Linked DNA regions of Bdellovibrio bacteriovorus HD100. The protein of the gene in region 2 binds, or shares a complex with, the protein of the main gene of each other region. Links are inferred from orthologs where the notes say so. Each region holds a gene or a part of one and is shown on either strand. Other genes may lie near its edges. The genes, in order: dnaG and dnaB.

Region 1 (8,003 bases), 190 kb from region 2 along the record:
AAGATCGATTTAACTTTGATACGGCCTTCATCAAGGCGCTTACCAAGCTGGATGATCTCGTAGGTACCCAGAGGGGACAAAAGGATCGCACGAACGATCTCGCGCTCCCCTTTTTCAATACGACGGGCAATTTCCACTTCCCCTTCACGGGTCAGCAGGGAAACGCTTCCCATTTTGCGCAGGTAAAGGCGTACAGGGTCGTTACCCTTAACGTCTTCACTTTCCGCTTTTTCTTCATCATCAATTTCTTCGTCTTCAGAATCGACGTTTTCCAGGAAGGCGCCTTCGCCCTCTTCCTCTTTCGAACTTTCAGACAAGTCTGAAATTACTACACCACCGGCCTCAAGGCCCTGCATGAACGAGTCCAGCACAGATGGAGCGACAATTTCAGGGGGAAGGAGCTCATTGATTTCCTCAATGGTCAGTGCACCCTTCTCCTTTGCAAGCTTCAGGAATCTCTGGATTTCTTCTTTAATCAGAGTTTCCTGTTCCTGCAAAGAAAGAACCTTCACAGGCTCTTTCTCTTGTTTATTTGGTAGGTTCGGTTTCATCAATACCCCGCCTTTTACCCTTTATTCAGAGAGATTCGGTTTCTCTGAATATTCATAATCTGTTCCAACTTATCCGAACTAGGTTCGTTTTTAAGATCACGTGCTAAGCGCTTTGCTTGATCGCGCAGGAAATTTTCTTTTACGCGCTTAAAGCAATCGCGCAGGAGTTTCGTTTCTGCCTCTTCGTCGTACCCTGGATCGCCCTCATTCGCTGGGCTCACTTGGAATAAATATTCAGGCTGATCGACGTAAGAGACAAGCAGACTGGTCAATTTATCAAACTTACTGAGATCTTGTCTATACACATCCGTGGCTTTTTCGAGGATCTTTTTCACACCTTCGTGGGCCACACTCTCGAGCAGATTTTCATTCACAAATTGATCGAAATTGGCACGACTTTTGAGTACCAATCCCAACAGCATCAGCTCCGCTTTAGAGGCCCCCTGCAGACTGATTTTGCCGCCCTCTACACTAGAGGACACTTCTTGCGGGGGTTTCTGGTTAGCCGAGCCCATGTTCGGGTTTGGCTGCACCGTCCTAGTCATTGCGGGGCGATTTTGTGAATTTACAGGACCACTGCCCTGTATTCCCACAGCCTGACGCAACCAAGGAAGGCCTACGTTCATTTTCTGGGCCGCCTCGGCCAAATACAGGTCCCTTAAACGCAGATCCGGGATGGACTCAAACAGAGGCTTCAACTTATCCGCGAGCTTCACCTTTTCAGAGGCGTCACCGCGATAACCTTCCATCCAACGGGCCAAAATCATCACAAACAGGTCCGGAGCGCGTTCCAGCTCGACTTTCAGGGCCTCAGATCCGTATTTCTTCACATAATCATCGGGATCCATTCCATTCGGCAGCGTCAGCCCCTTTGGATAAAGATCCGCCGCCAGCAGGATCGGCAAACTGCGCTCGGCCGCTTCCATCCCGGCATTGTCCCCGTCAAACAGGGCCACCACGTTCTTGGTCATGCGCTTCAGCATTTTCCCGTGGTCCGGCGTCAGCGCGGTTCCCATCGTCGCCACGACATTGCGAATGCCGGCTTGATACAGGGACACCAGATCCATATACCCTTCTACTATAAGGGCCAGATCCTCGCTGCGGATGTAGCGGGCTGTCTGCGACAGTCCGTACAACACCTTCCCTTTCACAAAGACCGGGGTCTCTGGAGAGTTCAGGTATTTGGGTTCGTTTTCTTTTTTCTCTAAATAACGGCCCCCGAAGGCAATGGGTTCACCCATCGCGGAAAGAATCGGGAACATCAAGCGGTCACGGAAAATATCAAAGTGTCCGGACTTGTTGTTGCGGGCCTTCACCAGGCGGGCTTCTTCGGCCAGCGCCATCGGCACATTTTTGCTTAGCAGGTATTGCTCCAGCCCGTCCCATTCCGGCAGGGCATAACCCACGCCGAAAGTTTCGATCACTTCCTGGGACAGCCCCCGGCTGGCGATATACTTCTTCACCGGATGATCGTGAGGAGCACGCTTAAGTTGCTCTGAAAAATAATCAGCAGCGAGCTTGTTTACTTTTAACAACAACTTCTTTTTGTCGCTGGCCTGGTCGCGCTGAGCATCTTCCTTGTCCGGAGCTGGCATCGGGATGCTGGCTCTTCCGGCAAGATATTCCACCGCCTCAGGGAAACTCATACCCTGATAGTCGCGCAAAAACGAAAACAGGTTGCCACTCTTGTGACAACCGAAACAGTGATAGACCTGTTTGGTTTCAGAAACGGAGAAAGACGCCGTTTTTTCAGCGTGATCAGGAAACGGACAGCGGCCCATAAGGCCGCTACCACTAGGTTTCAACTGAGTGTACTGAGAGATGATGTCAACGAGGTTGTTGGCCTCTTGCACCTTCTCGATAAAGTCTTGTGAAAATCGCATGTATCTCCAACAAATTAGGAAAGCTTGGATTTAATAACTTCGCTCACTACTTTGTTGTCTGCGGCGCCGCCGGATTTCGCGATGACTTCTTTCATCACAGGACCCATGTCCTTCACGGTTTTAGCACCCAATGCTGCAATTACTTCGGTAACAAGAGCTTCAATTTGATCACGGCCCATTTGCGCTGGCAGATAAACTTCCAGCACTTTCAGTTCCGCGGTTTCCTGATCAACAAGATCTGTACGACCGGCTGTCTGGAATTGTTCGATGGATTCTTTGCGCTGTTTTACTAGCTTTTTGATCACGTTCATCACTTCATCAGCAGTGATGGGATCCGGTCTCATGTCGATTTCACGGTTTTTGATCGCAGCCTGGAGCATACGAAGAGCTCCCAATTTAGCGGATTCTTTTGCGATCATGGCAGCTTTAACGTCAGCGGAGATTTTGTCTCTGATTTCCATAGTGCCTCCAAAAGGACTTAAGAGAGGATTCGGTCATAAAACAGAGGCGACCAGTGGTCGCCTCTTGAAAAAACAAACTTTCAAAAAGGGAACTAGTCGTTCCAACCTTTTCTGGATTTTTTTACAGCGCGCTTACGAGCGGCGATAGACTTCTTTTTAAGTCTTACAGAAGGTTTTTCAAAGTTTTCGCGTTTTTTAACTTCAGAAAGAATACCTGCTTTTTCGCAAGACTTTTTGAATTTTCTGAACGCAGATTCAAAAGACTCACCGTCTTTGATCTTAACCATTGCCACGACAATCACCTTCCCTTCTGAGTGGAATTATGAATTTGAGAGAAAGAGTGTATAACAAAGCGGCACAAAAGGGGCAAGTTCTGGGGTCCTGACGCGGTATATTATTCTCGGGCCGGTGCTTTTTTATTGAACAGGCCGAAATCGGATGGGACAAATGCAACAGAGGGGACCCCATGAAAGCACTTATCTATCTGATATTACTGTTGTTCGTCGGAACCAGCCAAGCCTATGCTTGGGAAGCGTTCTATGTCCTTAAGCCCAATGAACTGCGCTTTTCCAAGGCAGCAGGCATCCAATCTCAGCAGGCCGCACCCACCGATTGCCGTGCCCGCCTGAAGGAAATCACCTGCATTGTGAACCCGATTCAGGATCCAAAGGAGTCCCGCAGCTGCCAGCCTGGCAGTGAATCCATGGCCCCGGCAATTGAACGCATCTATGATGTGCTGCCGGCAAAACTGCAACAAACCTTCTGCAGCATGACCGTGCTCTTTATCGAAAACGACACCGAGGTTCTGGGTTATGCCGGCGTGCTGACCTGGGATGCCAACCGTGAACCACAAGGTTCGTTCATGGGCATTCGCCGCACTTTGGTGGAACAAAACTACGACGCCACCTCCGTGCTGGGATGGAAAGAACAAAAGGCCTTCGGCCTGAAGGCTCCGCCATTTGTGCATTTACCAGAGGGGCCCCGCACCAGCATTGTTCTGCCGTCATCGCTGTCAGCACTTCATTATGTGATCGTACATGAGCTGGGCCACATTTTGGATTTCGCCAATCGCGCCAATAGCCCCGAGCCCGGATCATGGACGGCTTTAAGCTGGGAAACCGCAGAAAAACCCAAGGCCGATCAAATGTTTCCACTGTGGTCAAAGCTCTGCTTTTATGACTGCAAAGAACAGCTGGGTGTGGCCGACATGGAAGACTTCTATCACCAATTGGCACCTACTGACTTTATTACCACCTATGCGGCAGTCAGCCCCTGGGAAGACTTTGCCGAAAGTTTGACGTTCCATGTGATGGCCGAACATGCGGACTTTGAGTATCAGATTCAAACCCCGTTTGCGACCTATGACCTTAAAAAGAAATGGGACGGCCTGGGGATGAAAAAAATCTGGATGCAGGACTTCCTGAACCGCGATCTGAAATACCCAACACCTTTGAAATAGTTTATAAATTGGGGGAACAACAACAGGAGTTCCCCTTTATGATGGAAATGCTAGCGAATCCGCAAATCTGGATCGCGTTCTTCACTTTGTTTGCCCTTGAACTGGTTCTGGGCATCGACAACGTTATCTTTATCTCAATTCTTGCCGGGAAACTTCCCAAAGAACAACAGGACAAAGCCCGCGTGATGGGCTTGGGCTTGGCGGTGGTCACACGAGTGATCCTGCTGTTCTCTTTATCCTGGATTATCGGTCTGACAGCACCCATGTTTGAAGTCTTCGGCCAGGAAATCTCCGGCCGCGATTTGATTCTGCTTCTGGGCGGTCTGTTCCTGATTGTGAAATCCACCATGGAAATCAACCACAAGCTGGAAGGCGTGGAGGGCTCCCAGTCCAGTCCGGTGGCACACTCCTTTAATGCGGTGATCGTGCAGATCCTGCTTTTGGACATCGTTTTCTCTCTGGATTCCGTCATCACCGCTGTCGGCATGGTAAGCGAAATCTCTGTGATGATCGCGGCCGTGGTGCTTTCTGCCATCGTGATGATCGTGTCAGCGAAATCCATCAGCAGCTTCGTGGATTCGCACCCGTCACTTAAGATTCTGGCGTTGAGTTTCCTTCTGATGATCGGCTTCACCCTGATCGTGGAAGCTTTGGAAGTTCACATCCCGAAAGGTTATGTTTACTTCGCGATGGCGTTCTCTGTCGGCGTGGAAATGCTGAACATTCGCATGCGCCGCAAGAAGCCTTCTGAGCCAGTGAAACTGCGTGAAAGAATCGCTGAGGAAACAAAATAGTGAACACCCCTGCCCACGACGAAAAATGGATGCGCAAAGCACTGGCGCTGGCCCGCAAAGCGGCCGAGCGTGAAGAGGTGCCTGTGGCCGCCATCGTTGTGGGACCGGAAGGGATGATCTCTTACGCGATCAACACCCGCGAACGTCAGCAATCCCCCTTGGGACACGCCGAGCTTTTGGCTTTGCATAAAGCTTCGCAAAAGCGCGGCAGCTGGCGCTTAAGTGATTGTACTTTGTATGTGACTTTAGAGCCTTGTGTGATGTGTGCGGGCGCCATTCAGCAGTCGCGCATTGCACGAGTGGTTTATGGCGCAAAAGACGTCAAAGCCGGTGCGGTTGAAAGTCTTTATCATATCCTGAAAGACCCCCGCCTGAATCATCAGGTGGAGGTCAGCTCCGGCATTCTTGAAGACGACTGCAGTGAACTTTTGCAGGACTTTTTCAAAGGCCGTCGCGACGAAAAGAAATCCGAAAAAGCACAGAAGGTCTTCCGCGACCGCGCCAGCGTTGTGGTTCTGCACGAAGGAAAAGTGCTGGGGTTCCACGCCGTGGATCCCAGGGCGCAAGTGCCTTATTTCTTCCTGCCGGGCGGAGCCGTTGAAAAAGGTGAATCCCCCGCAACCACCGCCGCCCGTGAATGCCTGGAAGAAACCGGCTACAAGGTCCGGATCTTAGAGGATTCCGCCTTTGAACGTGTTTATGATTTTCCTTGGGATGGCAAAGTTCACGCCTGCCGTACGGTGTTTTATGTCGGTGTTCTGGATCAAAAATGGATTCCGGCGGGCAAAATTGAAGATGCCTCTTATCACAAGGGCGTGGACTGGCTGCCAGCCAAAGACGCCGCCAAAGTGTTTGGCTACAACAAAGACATCCTCTGGGCCGTGCAAAAACTACTCAAAACCGCTCAAAAGCATGCAGCCAGATCTGCCAAAAAACCTTAGGAAAGATAGAGGTTTACAGACCTCCCCCTGACCTGTAGAAGTTCCGTCACATGACGACGACTAAATTTACCGACCTTCCTTTGATTGCCCCTCTTCAATTTTCACTTAAAGAAGCAGGATACGAAACTCCAACCCCGATTCAGTTGGCAGCGATCCCTGTTATTCTTGAAGGGCACGACCTATTGGGCATCGCCCAGACCGGCACCGGGAAAACTGCGGCGTTTTCTTTGCCGATCCTGCAAAACCTTTCCAAACACACACGCAAGATCGAACCGAAATCCCCGCGTTGCCTGATTTTGACTCCGACCCGCGAGCTGGCGATTCAGATTCACGAAAACATCGAGGCTTACAGCAAACACCTGAACATGAAACACGCTGTGATCTTCGGCGGCGTGGGACAAAATCCCCAAGTGCGCGCCCTGCAAGGTGGCGTGGACATTCTGATTGCGACTCCGGGCCGCCTGATGGACCTGCACGGACAAAAGCACCTGAAGCTGGATCGCGTGGAAATCTTTGTACTGGATGAAGCCGACCGCATGCTGGACATGGGCTTCATGCAGGATATTAAAAAGATCCTGCCCCTGCTTCCGCAAAAACGTCACAACCTGTTCTTCTCTGCAACCATGCCACACGAGATTCAGACTTTGGCCAACAGGATTCTGGTGAATCCGAAAAAAGTGGAAGTGACTCCGGTTTCTTCAACGGCTGAAAAAGTTGAACAGCGTGTGATGTTCGTAGACAAACCTCAGAAGCTGGATCTATTGCTGCACATTCTGAAAGACGAATCTTTGTCCAAAGTGCTGGTATTTGTGCAGATGAAATACGGCGCCAACCGCGTCGTTGACCGACTGACGAAGGCGGGCGTTGCGGCCGCCGGCATTCACGGCGACAAATCCCAGAACCAGCGTCAGCGTGCGCTGGAAGAATTCAAAAACGGCGATGTGCGTGTGTTGGTAGCGACTGACATCGCCGCCCGTGGTATTGATATCGACGGCATTACTCACGTGATCAACCTGGAGCTTCCGCACATTCCGGAATCCTACGTTCACCGTATCGGAAGAACCGCGCGCGCAGGCGCTACCGGTATTTCTATTTCCTTCTGCACTGCTGAAGAAAGATCCTTCCTGTTTGCGATTGAAAAAACCACACGCACGAAAGTCACTGTGGTCGAAGATCATCCGTTCCATTCCACCGAAATTGCCAACGCTCCGGTGATGACCGTGGGTAAAGCCAAAGCGATTCTGGAAGGCCAGCGCCTGCAGAATAAGGCTAAAAATCGCGGTGGCGGGCCAAGACGTCAAGGCGGTGGCGCCCCTCAAGGCGGTCATGGCGGAAAGAAAGCGGGAGGCAAACCTCAGGGCGGCAATAAGCCTGATCATGGTGGCAAGACTCATACTAAATCCGAGCACAAATCTGAAGGTGCCGCTTCCCACAAAACTCACAGCAAACCTGCGCACGCAAAACCGGCTCACAAACCTGCTCACAAAAGTGAAGGCAAGTCTGCTGGCAAAAGTGAGCACGCTCCCAAGAAGCGCAGCTTCTGGAGCCGTCTGCGCAACAAGGACTAAGTTTCAGCAATAGATTACAGACCCAGAATTTTTTCTGACGGTTGGACTCGGGGGCCTTTGCAGGCCTCCAGGAACTTTTTCACCAAGGGTTCTGATGACAGGAATCTTTCCTCTTCATCGATATGAAATTCCGGGTGCCACTGCACCCCCACAAAGAAGCCGTCCTGAGTGGAGCTAAACGCCTCCACCAGACCGTCTTCGGAAGTCGCTTCGACTCGCAAACCGCTCCCCAGCTTCTTCACACCCTGATGGTGGATCGAAACAATCTCTCCGCCTTCGGTATACATCTTTTGAAGCATTCCGCCCGGAGTGATCTCCACCCGATGCGTGAGCTTTTCATAAAGCT
Region 2 (16,183 bases):
TCTTTTGGTGGCGCCCAAGTGTCCCGCACTTTCTATGCCCGCGGTCAGACAGGTCAGCAGCTTCTTCTGGGTGCTTACTCAGAGATGATGAGACAGGTTGATATTGGCAACGTTGAATTGCGCAGCCGCCGCGAAATGCTGGATGTTGTGGTGATCGACGGCAAAGCCCGCGGCATCGTGGTACGTAACCTTTTGACCGGCGAAATTGAATCTCACGAAGCTGATGCGGTGGTGATTGCTTCCGGCGGTTATTCCAACGTGTTCTTCCTTTCCACCAATGCGATGAACTGTGCGGTGACGGCAGCGTGGAAAGCCCACAAACGTGGCGCTTACTTCGCGAACCCTTGTTACACTCAGATTCACCCGACTTGTATTCCGGTTCACGGCGAAAACCAGTCCAAACTGACTTTGATGTCTGAATCCCTGCGCAACGACGGTCGCGTTTGGGTGCCAAAAGCTGTCGGTGACAAACGTCATCCAAATGACATCCCGGAAAACGAACGCGATTATTATCTGGAGCGTGTGTACCCGTCCTTCGGGAACCTGGCTCCTCGTGACGTGGCTTCCCGTCAGGCGAAATACCGCTGTGACGAAGGCCGTGGCGTGAATGAAACCGGCAAAGCTGTGTATCTTGATTTCGCGGACGCGATCAAGCGTCTGGGTGAAGACAAGATCTCCGAGCGTTACGGAAATCTGTTTGAAATGTACGACAAAATCACCGGCCAGAATCCGTACAAACAGCCGATGATGATTTACCCGGCTCCTCACTACACCATGGGTGGTCTGTGGGTGGACTACAATCTGGAATCTACGATTCCAGGTCTGTTCGTTGCGGGTGAAGCGAACTTCTCTGACCACGGTGCCAACCGCTTGGGTGCGTCTGCACTGATGCAGGGTCTGGCGGATGGTTACTTCGTACTGCCGTTCACTTTGGGGAACTACCTGGGTGGAACCAAACTTGAAAAAGTGGCGACCACGAATGAAGCCTTCAAAGCGGCTGAACACGGCGTGAAGGAAGAAATCAAAAAAATGATGAACATCAAAGGGGCCCGCACAGTGGACAGCTTCCACAAAGAGCTGGGCAACGTGATGTGGGAATACTGCGGTATGGGTCGTAACGAAGCCGGCTTGAAGAAGGCCCTTCAGGAAATCCCAAAAATCCGCGAAGAGTTCTGGAACAACGTGCGTATTCCGGGTGATGCAAATTACCTCAACGTCGAGCTTGAAAAAGCAGGACGTGTGGCGGACTTCCTGGAGCTGGGTGAGTTGATGTGCCGTGATGCCCTGGAGCGCCAGGAATCCTGCGGCGGTCATTACCGTGAAGAGTATCAGGTGGATGGCGAAGCCAAACGTGATGACGAGAAGTTCTGTCACGTGGCTGCTTGGGAATACACTGGCGAAAACAAACCGTCCGTGCGTCACCAGGAAGAGCTGAAATTCGAAAACGTACACCTAGCAACTCGTAGCTATAAATAAGAGGCGTAGCATGTCTGGAAAAAATATTAATCTGACTTTGAAAGTTTGGAGACAAAAAGGCCCGAAAGACCAGGGGGCCTTTGCAGAGTATCAGGCCAAGAACGTTTCTGAAGACGCTTCTTTCCTGGAAATGCTGGATGCTGTGAACGAAGAGCTGGTTGCAAAAGGTGATGAGCCTATCGCCTTTGACCACGACTGCCGTGAAGGTATCTGTGGTACTTGTGGTTTTGTGATCGACGGTGAAGCCCACGGTCCGATGAAATCCACAACTGTGTGTCAGCTGCACATGCGTAATTTCAACGACGGTGCGGTTCTGACAATTGAGCCTTTCCGTGCAAAAGCCTTCCCGATGATCAAGGACTTGATGGTGGACAGATCCGCTTTGGATCGTATCATCTCTTCCGGTGGTTATATCTCTGCGAACACCGGTAACGCGGTTGACGCCAATGCGATTCTGGTTCCGAAGGCCGATGCGGATGAGGCGATGTCTTCTGCAACGTGCATCGGTTGTGGCGCATGTGTGGCGGCTTGTAAGAACGCCTCTGCGGCCCTGTTCACTTCCGCGAAGATCTCTCACATGGCACTGCTTCCGCAGGGTCAGGTTGAAAGAAAAGAACGCGCCATGCGCATGGTGGGTGCGATGGATGCAGAAGGCTTCGGTGCCTGCACCACAACAGGTGCGTGCGAAGCAGCCTGCCCGAAAGAAATCCAGCTGACCAACATCAGCCGCATGAACCGCGAATTCTTCGTGGCCAACGTCACCAAACGTGAAAAACACAAAGACGGCGGCGCCGGCTAAATCTTCAAAGGGAGTCTTCGGACTCCCTTTTTTATTTCCAAAAGGTGCCTGGTGACTTTTTACACCTACGGCGCGTTAAGTCCCCCTAAACACGGCTATTCTGTTTAGACTTCTGCTTGTTAATTCGCTCACTTAAGGTAAATGACGCTGTGTAGGTGTAAAAAATCACCAGGCACCTTTAACCTTTAAATTCTGCATCATGGGTCTGTCTTATTGAGAGACATCTTTGAATCAATTCATCTTCGAATACTTCTAAAGCTTGTTCAGCAAACTTCCGAAACTAGACCAAGGATTGGGCTTATGAAGAAGATTGATCAACTGATGGCAGAACTGGGCTTTAACAAAAACGCACCCGACAGTGTGAAAGAAGCCTTTATTAAACACCTCATCAAAGCTTCAACAGGAGTCAGCGTGCCGACTCCTTCTGAGAAAAAAGAGATGGCGGCAAACCCTGAACGCATTGTTCAGTTTAAAACCCCTCAACAACTCAGTTTTGATTTTGTTGAGGACGCAACACCTAGACCAAAGACCAGCAAGAAAGCCGTGTCTTAGTCGAGAGCCCGGTGGAAATCCCTGCTCACCACTGGACTTTCGTCTGGAAACAACTGGACTTTGAGCCAAAATTTTTAAGAAATCTAACCACAATCGAAAGATAGATAACCAGCCCCCTTTCACATTGGTACCATTTTGGAACTAGGAAACGTCTGGGAAAATTTTTCCCCTTCGCTTTCTGGAAAATCACCCAATGAAGGAGAGGATCATATGAAAGGGCTTATCGGAAGAGCCTCCAAGGCAGCCATCTTCGGTTTGCTGATCACAGGATTGAACGCGTTTGCAGCAACGCCGGAATCCGTACCTGGTGAATTCATCGTAAAATTCAAGGACGAAGCCGTCGCAGTTTCTTCCATGAAAGAGCTGAGCCAGGATCTGGGTTCTTACATTAAAGATGTAATCCCTGGTCAAAACATCGTCGTGATCAAACGCCCGGTGTTTGAAATCCAATCCAACGTGATGAAATCCCTGGCGATGAATCCCAACGTGGACATCGTTGAGCCGAACTTCATCTATAGAATCAATAAAACTCCCAACGATCCAATGCTGGGTCAATTGTGGGGCATGATCAACACTGGTCAGGCTGATTCCCAAAAACGTGAGGGCATTGCCGGCATCGACATTGGTGCGGAACAAGCTTGGGATATCACGACGGGTTCCAAAGATGTTGTTGTTGCCGTAATCGACACGGGTATCAACTACAACCATCCGGATCTGAAATCCAATCTTTGGACGAACGATGCAGAACTAAATGGTAAAGCGGGTGTTGATGACGACGGCAACGGCATCATCGATGACATTTACGGTGCAAACTTTGTAACAGCGGCGAAACCAACCGGCAATCCATTGGATGATCACGGTCACGGTTCTCACTGCTCTGGTACCATCGGTGCTTCCGGTGACGATGGCAAAGGTCTTGTGGGCGTGGCTTGGAATGTTCGCATCATGGGTGTGAAATTCCTTTCTGCGAGCGGTTCCGGTTCTTTGGACGGCGCTTTGAAAGCCATTGATTACGCAACTTCCAAGGGTGCAAAAATCCTTTCCAACTCCTGGGGTGGCGGTGGTTACTCTGAGACTTTGAAACAAGCGATCGAAAGATCCAACGCTGCAGGTACTTTGTTTGTGGCGGCTGCGGGGAATGAATCCAACAACAACGATTCCAACCCGACTTACCCTGCAACTTACGATGTGCCAAACGTGTTGTCTGTCGCAGCTATCGACAACCGCGGTCAGATCGCCTCCTTCTCGAACTATGGTAAAACCAAAGTTCACGTGGGCGCTCCGGGTGTGAACATCGTTTCCTCCATCACAGGTGCGGGTTACGATTCCTGGTCTGGTACTTCCATGGCGACACCTCACGTGTCTGGTATGGCCGTTCTTCTGGCAACAGCAGAGCCGAATCTGACAGGTATCGAGATGAAAGAAAGAATTATCGCGACTTCCAAGCCTCTGGCGGGTCTTCGTGGTAAATCCAAAGGTGGTTTGGCAAATGCTTACACCATGCTGACAAACACCCTGCCACAGCCGGATCCAAACGATCCCGTAAACTGGCAGACTGTGGATGTGGCTCACTCCACTCCGCACCCTTACACCAACAAATCCAACCTGGTGTATGAAGTTTCTGTACCGGGCGCAAAGCAGATCTCTGTCTATTTCTCCAAGTTCGACACTGAGAGAGACTATGACAAAGTGGAGCTTTACGATGCCAATGGCAAACTTGTCGGCACCATGAGCGGCAAGAACGATGAAACATTCTCTCCGGTGATTGATGGTGAGTATGTGAAGATCGTCTTCACTTCCGATGATTCAGTTAACAGATACGGTTTCGATATCACTAAAGCGGCGTGGAGATAATAAGCCCCACTGGTGATTGAAAAAGCAAAAGCCACTCTGGAAATGAGTGGCTTTTTTATTTTCTAAGATTCAGATCTTATTTTCTTTCACATCCAGCAGGAATTTTTCGATTTTCAGATTGGTGTAATCCGGGAAATCCAGCTGAGTGCAGTGGGACCCGTAAGGCACCAGGACAAATTCCGAGTGTTTGATCTTTTCTTTGAAGTGGTATTGAAAGCGGATCGGCGTGACCATGTCTTTTTCGCCGGAAATAATCAGCACGGGCACTTCGATTTTTTCCAGCACCGGTTCGCCGTCGTACTTCATCAGCTCTTCAAACAGTCTCAGGAACACTTCCAGATTCATGCGGGCCACGCCACGGGCATAGACCTCGATGTCTTTGAAGTGGGTGACTTTCAGATTGAATCCGCCGGCCAGGGCCGCGATGTACATCGACATCGGGTTATCCACTGCCAGTTTCCACAGAGTATTCCACACGTCCGGCTGACTTTCGTATTGCGACTTCACAAAATAGAAGAACGGTTCCACGACATCCAGACCGAACATGCCCTTGATCGGATTTTTCGCAAAGCCGTTGATAAAGACCATCGACAAAAACAGCTCGGACTTTTTTTCGTACAGATCCAGCAACAGAGGCGCGCCAAAGCTGTGCCCAGCAAAGTGGGCCTTGCGGATATTTAAGTGCGCCATAAGCCCGATAATGTCTTTGGAAAGGGCTTCCACAGTCAGTTGACTGACGTCGGCCACGGGACAGGACTTTTGATGCCCGCGCAGATCAAAACTGATGACCTGGTATTTTTTGGAGAAGTATTCAATCTGGTGATGCCAGTGATTCAGCAGACAGGCGATGCCATACACCAACACCAGGGGCTCGCCCTCGCCGCGCACTTCGTAGTAAATCGGAGTGCCGTCGAAGCTTTCAAAGCTGCCGGTGGTTTTGGGTGTGGTCTGCATGATGCCTTCCTCTAGATGTAGGTGACTTTAATAAGGGTGTTCCCCACAGAAATCAAATCCCCATCTTTTAACATTTCGGCATCTACGGATTTATTGTTAAGTGTGACCCGGCCAGGTGCTTTAATTTTTATTTCGACCATGCCCGGTCCAGAGTGCAGCTCGAAGGCCTCTTTGGGGGCCTCATCATCCAAAAGCTCAATATCCAGGCAGTCGGCGCCGGCCTTGCGGGGGCCGTACCCTAAAATAATTTCCTCATCGGTTTGGATGCCTTGAATGAACTGTAGACGCAGCGCAGGACTAAAGCTTTGCAGGGTGATGGGTGTGGATTTCTTAGGGGCTTCCAGTCCCCCCAGGCGGTCTTGTAAGATACTGCGCCAGGTGATCAGGCGGCTGAAGTCCAAGGCGAGTTCTTCTTCAACGGTCACGACTTTGAACTGGGTCCTACCAAGCTCGAAGATAACCCCCGGTAATAAGGCCACTTTTTTCACACGGCGGCCGTTGATATGGATCCCGTTGGAGGATTCCAGATCCTGCAGAACGAATTGCCCCTTCCCGTCCACCGCAAACTGGGCGTGGGTGCTGGAGACTTTTCCGTCCTTGATGATGATGTCGGCCTTGGATCGACCCAGGGTCAAACCCTCTTCTACCTTGAAGCGGGAACCTTCGTTGGGACCGTCCATAATCTCAATAAATGTGACCATTTACACATTCTAGGGCTGGTTTCTTGGGGATTCAATTGCCTATTCCTTGTGCTTGGGCCAAAGCCGTGCTAAACCCGTAAAACATTTTAAAAAGTCATCCTTGCTCCCGCACACAGAGGTGGGGGCTATAAACCGAAAGGATAGTTCAATGGAAACTACTACAACGAAAAAACCTTACGAGGTTGTCGTTCTTATGCACCCGGATGCTTCTTTGGAAGAGCAAAAAGATCTTTTCAAGAAGAACAAAGCCACGATTGAATCCTACAAAGGTTCCATCAACTCTTTGGAAACTTGGGGCAAAAGAACTTTGGCAACTCCAATTGGTAAGCTGAAAAAAGCTATCTACTTCCACTCTACATTCGAAGCAGATACTCAAGCTATTGCAGAGCTTGAAAGAACTATGCGTATCAACGACAAAGTTCTTCGCTTTATGCACACTCGCTTGGATGAGCGCACTTCATTGGGCAAATTCATGGAAGGCTTCAAAAAAGGTCTTGCTGAATCTGCTGCTCGTGAAAAAGAACGTGAAGCAAAAGCTGCTGCCCGTAAAGCTGCATTTGCTGCTGCTAAAGCAGAGCGTTCTGAGCGTTACGACAAAGGCGAATAATTTAGAAAAGGCGTAAGCCATGAAGAAGACGGCGACCCCACAGAAGTTCATCACAATTTCATCACTCTCGATTTTGTTGTCGATGCTCACTGTGGTCATGGGCGCCCCTCTTCTTCGTGTATTACGCAAGACTTACGGCCCCGTCGCCTTTTGGATTTTGGGGATCGTGGTCACAGGAGCAGCGTGGCTCCTGAACGCTCAACCTCTCGCTCTGTTTCTAGGCTCTGTTTGGATGACTTTAGGCGCCTATATGGAAATGGAACAACGAGGACTTGGGTGGTGGATTTCGGGACTGCTGAGTGTCTCTGTGGGATCTGTGGCCGCTGGCCTGGGTATCCTGGGGGCTTTCAAAAGAAACGGCATCAACACGTATGCTGAAGTTCAGGGACTGGTGGAAAAGTTCGCACAGAAAGTTCAGGAAATGAATCCCGCTGTGAAAATGGATCCGGGTGTTCTGATGCAGCAGGTTCCCTCAGCCGTGGTTATCATTTTGGTTTTAGCCCTGGGTTTGGGACTTATTTTTGAGAGAAGGGTTTTTTCGTGGCTCAATTTGCCCCGCGAGAAAATTGCCTCTCAGCTCAAGTTGTTGGAATATCGTTTGCCCGATTATTTTATTTGGGTGGCGATGACAGCCTTCCTTCTGACAATGGTGAGTTTTGGCGGTAAGGCCATTGCTATCCTCGCAGTTAATATACTGAACGTCGCAATCGTTCTTTATTTCTTTCAGGGGCTGGCGGTGTTGGAGGTATTTCTGAATTCGATGAGAGCAGGATTGTTCATTCGGGTTCTGACGTACATAATCTTGGTCGGTCAGTTATTGCCGATTCTGGCAGTGGTTGGCTTGATCGATTACTGGGTTGATTTCAGAGCGCGTCTTCGCAAGATGAAGACACCGTCTGAAAACAGCTAAAAACTATGGAGATCACATGAAAGTTATTCTTCAAAAAGACGTTAAAGATGTAGGTCGTGTTGGTGAGTTGGTGAACGTTTCTGAAGGTTTCGCGAGAAACTTCCTGTTCCCACGTAAACTGGCTGCAGAAGCTACTGAAAAACGCGTAAAAGAGTACGAGCACTTGCAACGTGTAGCTGAAGCGAAAAAGAAAAAAGCTTTGGCAGAGAGACAAGAACTTCTTAACAAAATCAACGGCACGACAGTTACATTCAAACTGGCTGCTGGTGACACTGATAAATTGTTCGGTACTGTAACAACTACAGACATCTCTAAAGAACTTCAGAAAATGGGTCACTCTATTGACCGTCGTGACATCCACTTGGAAGAGCCAATCAAAGTATTGGGTCAGCACAAAGCGGTTGTTCGTTATGCTGAAGGCATGGAAGCTAAGATCCAGATCGCTGTTGAGCGCGCGTAAGCCGCATTACAGGCTTCTGATTATTGAAGTTTCATTTAAAGGGACCCCACAAGGGTCCCTTTTCTTTTTATCCATAAGACTTTTTTATGGACCACATTTGAAAAATTGTATTGCACTGGTGCCATTTTGGGTGTTTAACGGCCTCACCTTTTGGGGAAGGTAGGGGGCGACATGAAACTGATCAACGTATCTAAAGCATTGGTTCTGACGACGACGGTTCTGGCAGGTTTGGTGGCATGTTCACCGGCTTCTCAAAATGCGGTTAACACTCAAGGCACAAGCATTATCGGCGGTGAGCCGGTAGAGACTTCGGACTCCATCGCAAAGACCACAGTGGCTATTATCGCTTCTGTACAAACTCACGACGGTCAGGAAGGTTCCTTCATCTGCACGGGCTCCCTGCTTAAAAACAACATGGTTTTGACGGCTGGTCACTGCGTTCCGGTTGTGGGCGACGAATACAAAGAAGTGGCTATCTATATTATCTTCAACACTGACATCAACAAGATGGAAAGAACAGATGTTCGCCTGGTGACGGATGCGGTTGTTCATGAAGACTACGGCAAAATGGGCGAGCAAGGTGAAGACGCCAACGACGTGGCTGTATTGAAGTTCGCGGGCAACATGGCTCCGGGCTACAAAGTGGCGAAGTTCCTGTCTGACGAATCCCTGTTGGTTCCAGGCACGAAAGTGACTTTGGCGGGTTACGGTCTGATCGAAACAGATGGCGTTAACACAAAATCTGACGACCGTCTTCGTAAAGTGGACGTCGAGATCGTTGAATCCTTCGGTAAAACTGAAATCCTTTTGGATCAGTCTCAAGGCAAAGGCGCTTGCCACGGTGACTCCGGTGGTCCGGCGTTCCTGGAAATCAAAGGTCAGCAGTACGTTTGGGGTATCACCAGCCGTGGTGCCGGTAAAGACGGTAAAGATGACTGCTCTCTGGTGAGCGTTTACACGAAAGTGAAATCTCAAGCTGACTTCATCAACGGTGCGATGAAGACTTTGCAAAAAAGAGCAAAACAAACAGCAGTCGCGGCGAAGTAAATCCCGCTATCAGTTTGAAAACAGAAAAGCCACACTGAGACAGTGTGGCTTTTTTCGTTTCAAGGGGGCGAGATGCTTATGCGCTTTCGGCGCCGTCCTCGACGTGCATTTCCAGGAAGACCATCTGCAGGTATTCCGCCATCACCTCACGCAGTTCTTCCAGCGTCAGGCTGTCGGGGTTTTTCCCGTGCTTTTCAAGTAAACTGTTGAATTCTCTTTCGACAGGGTCCTGTGGCAGTCCAGTTGCCGCAACCACTGTCTTCGCTAGATTATTTCCCATGATCAGCCTCCATGCTTTTCAAAGGTCTCTATATTGAAGACGACTTCAGTCCATCAAGAGGTTAACGGGAACTCAACCCCAAAGCCCCAAACAAGTCCAAGGTCCAGTTCGGCCTTAGGATCGTCTGTGGGTGTGCTCTTTGGCCCAATGCCGCGCCCCTGGCAGGCACCAGTACAGGAACGGCAAAAGCACCCGGCGAGGCAGCAAACGACGGATGTAATAGAACACCGTCGCATCCAGGGTGGCTGGAATCCAGAGTGGCGGGTTTTCGGTTTTCATCGTGTGCAGGATCTGTTTGGCGACTTTTTCCGGAGTGGTCAGCGACATGTTCATCATCTTTTCCACAAACGGAGTCATGTTCTTATAAAAATCGCAATACGGTCCACTCCAGTTGCGCGCTGGATCCGAGTTCTGGGTGTGATAGACGTTTTTGTGGGAAGGACTGTGAATAAAGCCGGGTTGCACCAGCGAGATCGTCACACCAAACGGGCGCATTTCGTACCATAAGGCCTCGGAAGCGCCTTCCAGTGCGAATTTCGAAGCCGAATACGAAGACATCGTCGGCATCGCCAGCATCCCGCTGACCGAAGACACGTTGATGATCTTTCCCCTGCCCGTTTCGCGCATGTGCGGAAGGCACAGACGAATCAAACCCATGGGCCCGAAATAGTTGGTGGCCATTTGCAGCTCTTCATCTTTTTCGGTCATGTGTTCAACCACCGCGCGGTAAGAAATGCCGGCGTTGTTGATCAGTATGTCGATGCCACCCCAGACTTTGCTGACTTCGTTCACCAGCTGAATACGGTCGGCTTCCGAGGTCACATCCAGCGGACGAATCAGCAGGCGTTCGTCTTCCAGAAATTCGTCGCGAAGTTTATCCAGACTTTTTTCCCGCGCGGTCAGCACCAGGCGATATTCAGGATGCCGGCGCAAAAGATGCGCAACGGCCAGGCCGATACCGGCGGAACATCCCGTGACCAGAACGACAGGTTTGAATTCTTGCTTGTGCTTGCGACGGAAGAAATAAAAAAGGGGCCCCATAGGACCCCATTATGTTAGACCGTTGAACCCGGTGCAAAGTTTTTAGGTCTGCCGCCCGGCATTGGTGGGGGCGCCTGTGGTGGAGGCAGTGGACTCACCGGGCTGCCTTCAGGATCTGCATCGCGGAATCTATTGTACTGGGCATCGAAGCGCATTTTTACAGGGCCGGTGGCACCGTTACGCTGTTTACCCACGATCACTTCGGCGTGACCTTGTTTGTCCGGATTTTCTTTGTCGTAGTAGTCATCACGATAAAGCATCATGATAACGTCGGCATCCTGCTCGATGGATCCGGATTCCCGCAGGTCAGAAAGCATAGGTTTTTTCTCGGTACGTCCCTCAACCCCACGATTCAGCTGGGCTAGTGCGATCACTGGAATCTGCAATTCCTTGGCGATGGCTTTCAGGGATTTGGAGATTTCGGCAACCTCTTGCTCACGAGACTGCATCTTTTGTTTCATGCTCATCAACTGCAAGTAGTCGATCATGATCAGATCAAGACCGTGTTCAGCTTTCAGACGACGGGCACGGGAACGGATCTCAAACGGCGATACACCCGGTGTATCATCGATGAAGATGGAAGCTTCAGAAAGCGCACTGGCGGCGTTGATCAGTTTCGGCCATGCAGAATCCTGGATACGGCCGTTACGGATTTCACTCATGCTGACTTTGGATTCAGCAGACAACATACGCATCATCATGGACTCTTTACCCATCTCCAGGGAGAAGTAAGCAACAGTCTTCTTCAGACGAAGCGCCACGTGCTGGGCGATATTCAGAGAGAACGCGGTTTTACCCATCGACGGACGAGCGGCGATGATCGTCATCTCACCCGCGTGCAGACCCGCAGTCATTTCATCCAGTTTCTTGAAACCAGTGGCAAGACCGGTGATCTCCGCTTTATTTTTGTAAAGCTCTTCGATTTTCTGGATGGAAGCTTTAACGATCTCCATAGAGCCCACCAGGCCCGTTTTGGCTTTGGTATCACCAATTTTGAAGATCTCGGATTCGGCCTGATCGACGAAGGATTCCACGTCCACGAAATCCTGATCGTAGGCTTTTTCAATCAACGATGAGTTGATGGAAATAAGACGGCGCAAAGTCGCCTTGTCTTTCACGATTTTCGCGTGAGTGGAAATGTTCGCAGAAGAAATGGTTTTATCCAGAAGGCTGATCAGATACTCAGGACCGCCGGCAACGTCCATGTGTCCCTGGGACTGCAGAACGTTGGTCACGGTGATGATATCGATGGGCTGGCCTTTGGCGTGCAAATCTTTGATGGCTTCGTAGATTTTCTGGTGACCAGGCTTGTAGAAGTCATCGGCCATCAGGACGTCACCGACCTGATCGAGAGCTTCGCGATCTAGCATCAAACCGCCCAGTATGGACTGTTCGGCATCAAGATTTTGTGGTGGAATTCGCGTACTCATTGAACCCCTCTAGAGTGGCGAAAATTAATAGAACTCAAAATTTGCGGGCCTCGTGCGTGGTGGTGGTTCTAGGTGGCCCGCTGATGCAAGACTTGAACGATACTAGTTCATTTTCTTTACACGAATCTTATAGTTGTCAATTTTCTTCTTAAGGGTGTTGCGGTTGATGCCCAGCATTTGCGCGGTTTTCACCTGGTTGCCGTTATAGGCACGCAAAGCCAGTTCAAGAAGAGGTTTTTCAACTTGTTCCAGAACCACATTGTACAAACCGTTCAATTCAACTTGTGCTTCTTTTTGCTGGGCAAAAAGAACTTCTAGTTTGCTTTTAACTAGTTTCTCCAAGCTTACAGATTGAAGGTTAGCGACAAAAAGATTATCGGAACTGTTTAGGTTCGGCGTCATGGAACTCCCAAAATTTCAGACTGAATAGTTAGAGACTATACTCCGCGTGTTTCGGGATTCCAAATATACTTATGGAGCTGTAATTGCAACCTTGCTGATGAATTTTTCTGCAAAATTTTTTCTGCCAACCAGCGTTCAGACACTTGGCCGTATGATGGGCTGTATAAAACCACAAATTTTTCAAATAAATTATGTTGACGGCAGAATTCCTCAGACCATTCGAAATCTTTTTCTGAACAGATCACGAACTTGTATTCCGTGCTGGGAGTGGAAAAGCCGATGTTCTCCATCACAAATGAATCTGCAGCACCACTGTCAGGAGTTTTCACATCCAAAATAATTTTTACGCGAGGATCAACCATCTCAACACTTTTTGATCCACTTGTTTCCAAAGAAACCAAGTAGCCTTTGTCGCACAAAGTTTTCATCAAAGTGTGAACTTCTTTTTGCAACAGCGGTTCACCACCGGTGATGCAAACATTAGGTGCCTTATGAGAATCGATTTCGGCGATGATGGCTTCCAGAGTCTGCATCTCACCTTCGTAGTACGAATACTTGGTGTCGCAGTAAGTGCAGCGCAGGTTGCAGGCGGTCAGGCGCACGAACACCGTGGGGCAGCCCACATAGGTCGTTTCACCTTGAATACTATAGAAAATCTCATTTATTTTAAGCATTTGACTGGCTCTTTGTCGGGCATACCGGGGCTTAAGTCAAGGAAGGCCCCGGGGAGCATGACTAACTGCTGGGAATTTCGTAAATTTTTTAAATGAACCAATTCCTTAAAAAGTTTCGACAGGACGTCATTTCAATAGGCTTTTTAGGCTTGGGGCTTTTCCTCGCCCTGGCCCTTGTTAGCTACAACCCTATGGACCCTTCCCTAAATTCCATGGGACAGGGCCTAAGATCCACAAATTACTGCGGAATTGTCGGAAGCTTCCTGGCGGATATGCTGTATCAGGCGATGGGCCTGGCGGCCTGGGTTGTGGTGGCCTGTTTTGGCAAAATCGCCTATGCCAGCTTCAAGGGTGAATCCCTGAACCTAAAAAACATTCGTTTTGTCTGGGCTTTGCTGCTGATCGTGAACGTGGCGGCTTTGTTCAGTCTGTATCTGCCCAACACCAAGATCTTCCAGGGGCAGATCTATCTGGGGGGCCTTTTGGGTTTGGGCGTGTCCCAGGCGCTGATGCAGGCGTTTAACTCCGTGGGTGTGCAGGTGATTTTGTGGTCTTTGATGGCCGTGCTGGTGGTGTTCTATTCCGAACGCACGCTGCAGGAACTGGCAGAGATTCCCCAGGGTCTTTTTGCTGACATGAAAAAGAAAAAGTTCACCGACAAAATTGCGGCGTTCTTTTCTGGCATGTTCGTGAAGGAAGAAAAAACCAAGAAGTCCAAGAAAGACGAAAAAGCCAAAGCGGCGATCTTCCCTCTTTCCGATAAAAAATTCGTAGAAAAAGCATCTGAAGAAGAGGAAGAGGACGAGGAGCTGGAAGAGCTTCTGGCCGCGGCCGAAGAAGAGGATGAAGAAGAAGTCGAAGAAGACGAGGAAGAATCCGACGACGATGAAGAGGAAGAAGTTCCTGCTGTTCGTCTGGCGCAAAAACGCAAAGTCGTGATGAAAGCCAAGCCTCCGCGTCGTATTGAAAACTGGGATATGCCGAAATTGGCGTTGTTGGAAGATCCTCCAGCATCCCGAATCAAGATCGACAAGGCCGAGATTCAGCGCAAGGCCGATTCACTGGTTGAAAAATTGAAGAACTTCTCCATCGAAGGCAGCATCCAGGACGCCAAACCCGGCCCGCTGGTCACGATGTATGAATTTAAACCCAATGCCGATGTGAAGATCTCAAAAATCTCAGAACTGGAAGACGATCTGTCTTTGGCATTGTCTTCAGAATCCGTGCGTGTGGTGGGTCACATCCCGGGCACTGATGTTGTGGGTATTGAAACCGCGAACTTAAAGCGTGAAACCGTTTATTACAAAGACTTGATCGCGGAAGACACCTTCTGGAGCGAAGATCTGGCACTGCCGATGGCCGTGGGCCGTGCGGTGGATGGGGAACCAAAAGTTGTGGATCTGAGAAAGATGCCGCACTTGCTGATCGCCGGGACGACGGGTTCTGGTAAGTCCGTGTTCGTGGGCTCGATCATCACGGGTCTGTTGTTCAGACACTCACCGAAAACGCTGCGTTTGGTGCTGATTGACCCGAAAATGGTCGACTTAGCACCATTCTCGACCGTTCCGCATCTGGTGCTTCCGCATGTGACCGAGCCGAAGAAGGCTGCGACTGCGCTGAAGTGGGCGGTGCGTGAGATGGAAAAACGTTATAAGTCCCTGTCGAAATTCGGTGTGGGTAAAATTGAAGCCTTCAACGAAAAGACCGGCAATCTTTCCAAGGCCGACGTGGAAGAGCACGAAAAGATCAATCAGGATCTGGAAGAAGGCAAAGCGAAGCTGGATCAGTACTATTACCAGCCACTGCCTTATATCGTGATCGTGGTGGATGAGTTGGCCGACTTGATGATCGTTGAAAAACAAAACATTGAAGAGCCGATCCAGCGTCTGACGCAAAAAGCCCGTGCCTGCGGAATCCATTTGATTCTGGCGACACAGTCTCCGCGTAAAGACGTTGTGACCGGTTTGATTAAAACGAACATCCCAGGCCGAGTGGCTTTGAAAGTGGCGTCCAAGATGGATTCCCGTATCATCATCGATGACTCGGGCGCTGAACGTCTGCTGCCAAACGGGGATATGCTGTTCCAGGCGCCGGGTGTGGGAAAACCAACTCGTCACCATGGTCCTTATTTGTCAGACGCCGAAATCGGCAATGTCGTGAAACACTGGGCATCGCAGGCAGAGCCGGAATACGATCCACTGGCGATGAAAGCCCTGGATGGATTTGCTGGCGGTGATGGCGGCGAAGCTGGTGGCGGCGACGGCGGCGGCTTTGGTGAAGAAGAGTATGATGAAAGATACGACGAGATTCTGTCTTGGGCTTCTGAGCAGAAAGAAATCTCTGCGTCTTTAATTCAGCGCAAATTCAGACTCGGTTATCCGCGTGCCGCCCGCATGATTGAGATCTTCGAAAAAGAAGGTGTTGTGGGGCCAGCGAATGGCAGCAAGCCGCGTCAAGTTCTTGTGAGTAGTTACAGAGAACAATAAATAGAGTCTTGACTGCACCACCCTTGGTCGTGGTCTCATTAGGAGACCATATAACCATTCAAGGAGGAATTTATGTTCAAGGCTCTTATTGCGGCCCTAGGTTTGGCGTTCTCTGTTAATGCAGTTGCAGCACCATCTATCACGGAAGTAGTAGTTCAGGCTCAAATGCCTGGTATTCTGGAACAGGCTCAAACAACTGGTTTGGACTGGAAAGTTGGCGACAGAGCTGACTACAGCATCGACATGGGCTTCATCAAAGGCTCCATGATCACGTCTGTAGCTTCTATCGGCGCTGATGGCATCTGGATGAATCAGGATATGGATCTTGGTTTTGCTGGTAAGCAAAAAATGGAAATGCTGATCGATCCAAACACTGGCGAAACCAAAAAATTGCTGGTGAACGGTAAAGAACAACAAATCCCTAAACAAGACATCGAAGTTATCGAAGTTAAAGAAGCGCGCATCACAGTTCCTGCTGGAACTTTCGATTGCATCCACGCTCGTCTTAAA

Evidence for each region.
Region 1: the proteins of dnaB (region 2) and dnaG are in contact, whole or in part, in a crystal structure (PDB 2R6A), measured with the Geobacillus stearothermophilus proteins. The link is inferred for Bdellovibrio bacteriovorus HD100 from one-to-one orthologs. Residues at the interface, in WP_033016901.1 of Geobacillus stearothermophilus: Ser13, Glu15, Ala16, Gln18, Glu91, Leu92, Asp94, Ala95, Val96, Pro97, Thr98, Ala99, Ala100, Asn101, Tyr104, Tyr105, Ile108; in WP_049624496.1 of Geobacillus stearothermophilus: Lys456, Leu457, Leu458, Pro459, Ala460, Asn463, Ala464, Leu467, Leu535, Leu536, Ile537, Ala538, Gln544, Glu545, Asp548, Tyr549, His552.

The regions. Positions count from the first base shown.
Region 1 is NC_005363.1:220,558-228,560, reverse strand. What follows is about bases 1-2,951. They hold dnaG (DNA primase), read right to left. Parts: upstream 2,435-2,951; coding sequence 566-2,434; downstream 1-565. Other genes in these bases: BD_RS01100 (GatB/YqeY domain-containing protein), read right to left, coding at 2,449-2,895; rpoD (RNA polymerase sigma factor RpoD), read right to left, coding at 1-551. Outside these bases: rpsU (30S ribosomal protein S21), read right to left, coding at 2,988-3,182; BD_RS01090 (hypothetical protein), read left to right, coding at 3,362-4,354; BD_RS01085 (TerC family protein), read left to right, coding at 4,396-5,148; tRNA adenosine(34) deaminase TadA, read left to right, coding at 5,148-6,089; BD_RS01075 (DEAD/DEAH box helicase), read left to right, coding at 6,140-7,657; BD_RS01070 (gamma-glutamyl-gamma-aminobutyrate hydrolase family protein), read right to left, coding at 7,672-8,003. UniProt on the Escherichia coli protein: RNA polymerase that catalyzes the synthesis of short RNA molecules used as primers for DNA polymerase during DNA replication.
Region 2 is NC_005363.1:22,863-39,045, forward strand. The notes cover bases 9,904-12,772. They hold dnaB (replicative DNA helicase), read right to left. Parts: upstream 12,112-12,772; coding sequence 10,696-12,111; downstream 9,904-10,695. Other genes in these bases: BD_RS00170 (SDR family oxidoreductase), read right to left, coding at 9,904-10,681; BD_RS00180 (helix-turn-helix domain-containing protein), read right to left, coding at 12,214-12,453; BD_RS00185 (radical SAM protein), read right to left, coding at 12,549-12,772. Also shown: BD_RS00115 (fumarate reductase/succinate dehydrogenase flavoprotein subunit), read left to right, coding at 1-1,476; BD_RS00120 (succinate dehydrogenase/fumarate reductase iron-sulfur subunit), read left to right, coding at 1,487-2,275; BD_RS00125 (hypothetical protein), read left to right, coding at 2,576-2,827; BD_RS00130 (S8 family serine peptidase), read left to right, coding at 3,038-4,681; BD_RS00135 (alpha/beta fold hydrolase), read right to left, coding at 4,751-5,635; BD_RS00140 (FHA domain-containing protein), read right to left, coding at 5,647-6,336; rpsF (30S ribosomal protein S6), read left to right, coding at 6,485-6,943; BD_RS00150 (DUF2232 domain-containing protein), read left to right, coding at 6,963-7,853; rplI (50S ribosomal protein L9), read left to right, coding at 7,870-8,313; BD_RS00160 (S1 family peptidase), read left to right, coding at 8,485-9,360; BD_RS00165 (hypothetical protein), read right to left, coding at 9,437-9,640; more of BD_RS00170, read right to left, coding at 9,755-9,903; more of BD_RS00185, read right to left, coding at 12,773-13,187; BD_RS00190 (DNA translocase FtsK), read left to right, coding at 13,280-15,673; BD_RS00195 (hypothetical protein), read left to right, coding at 15,746-16,183. UniProt on the Escherichia coli protein: The main replicative DNA helicase, it participates in initiation and elongation during chromosome replication. Travels ahead of the DNA replisome, separating dsDNA into templates for DNA synthesis.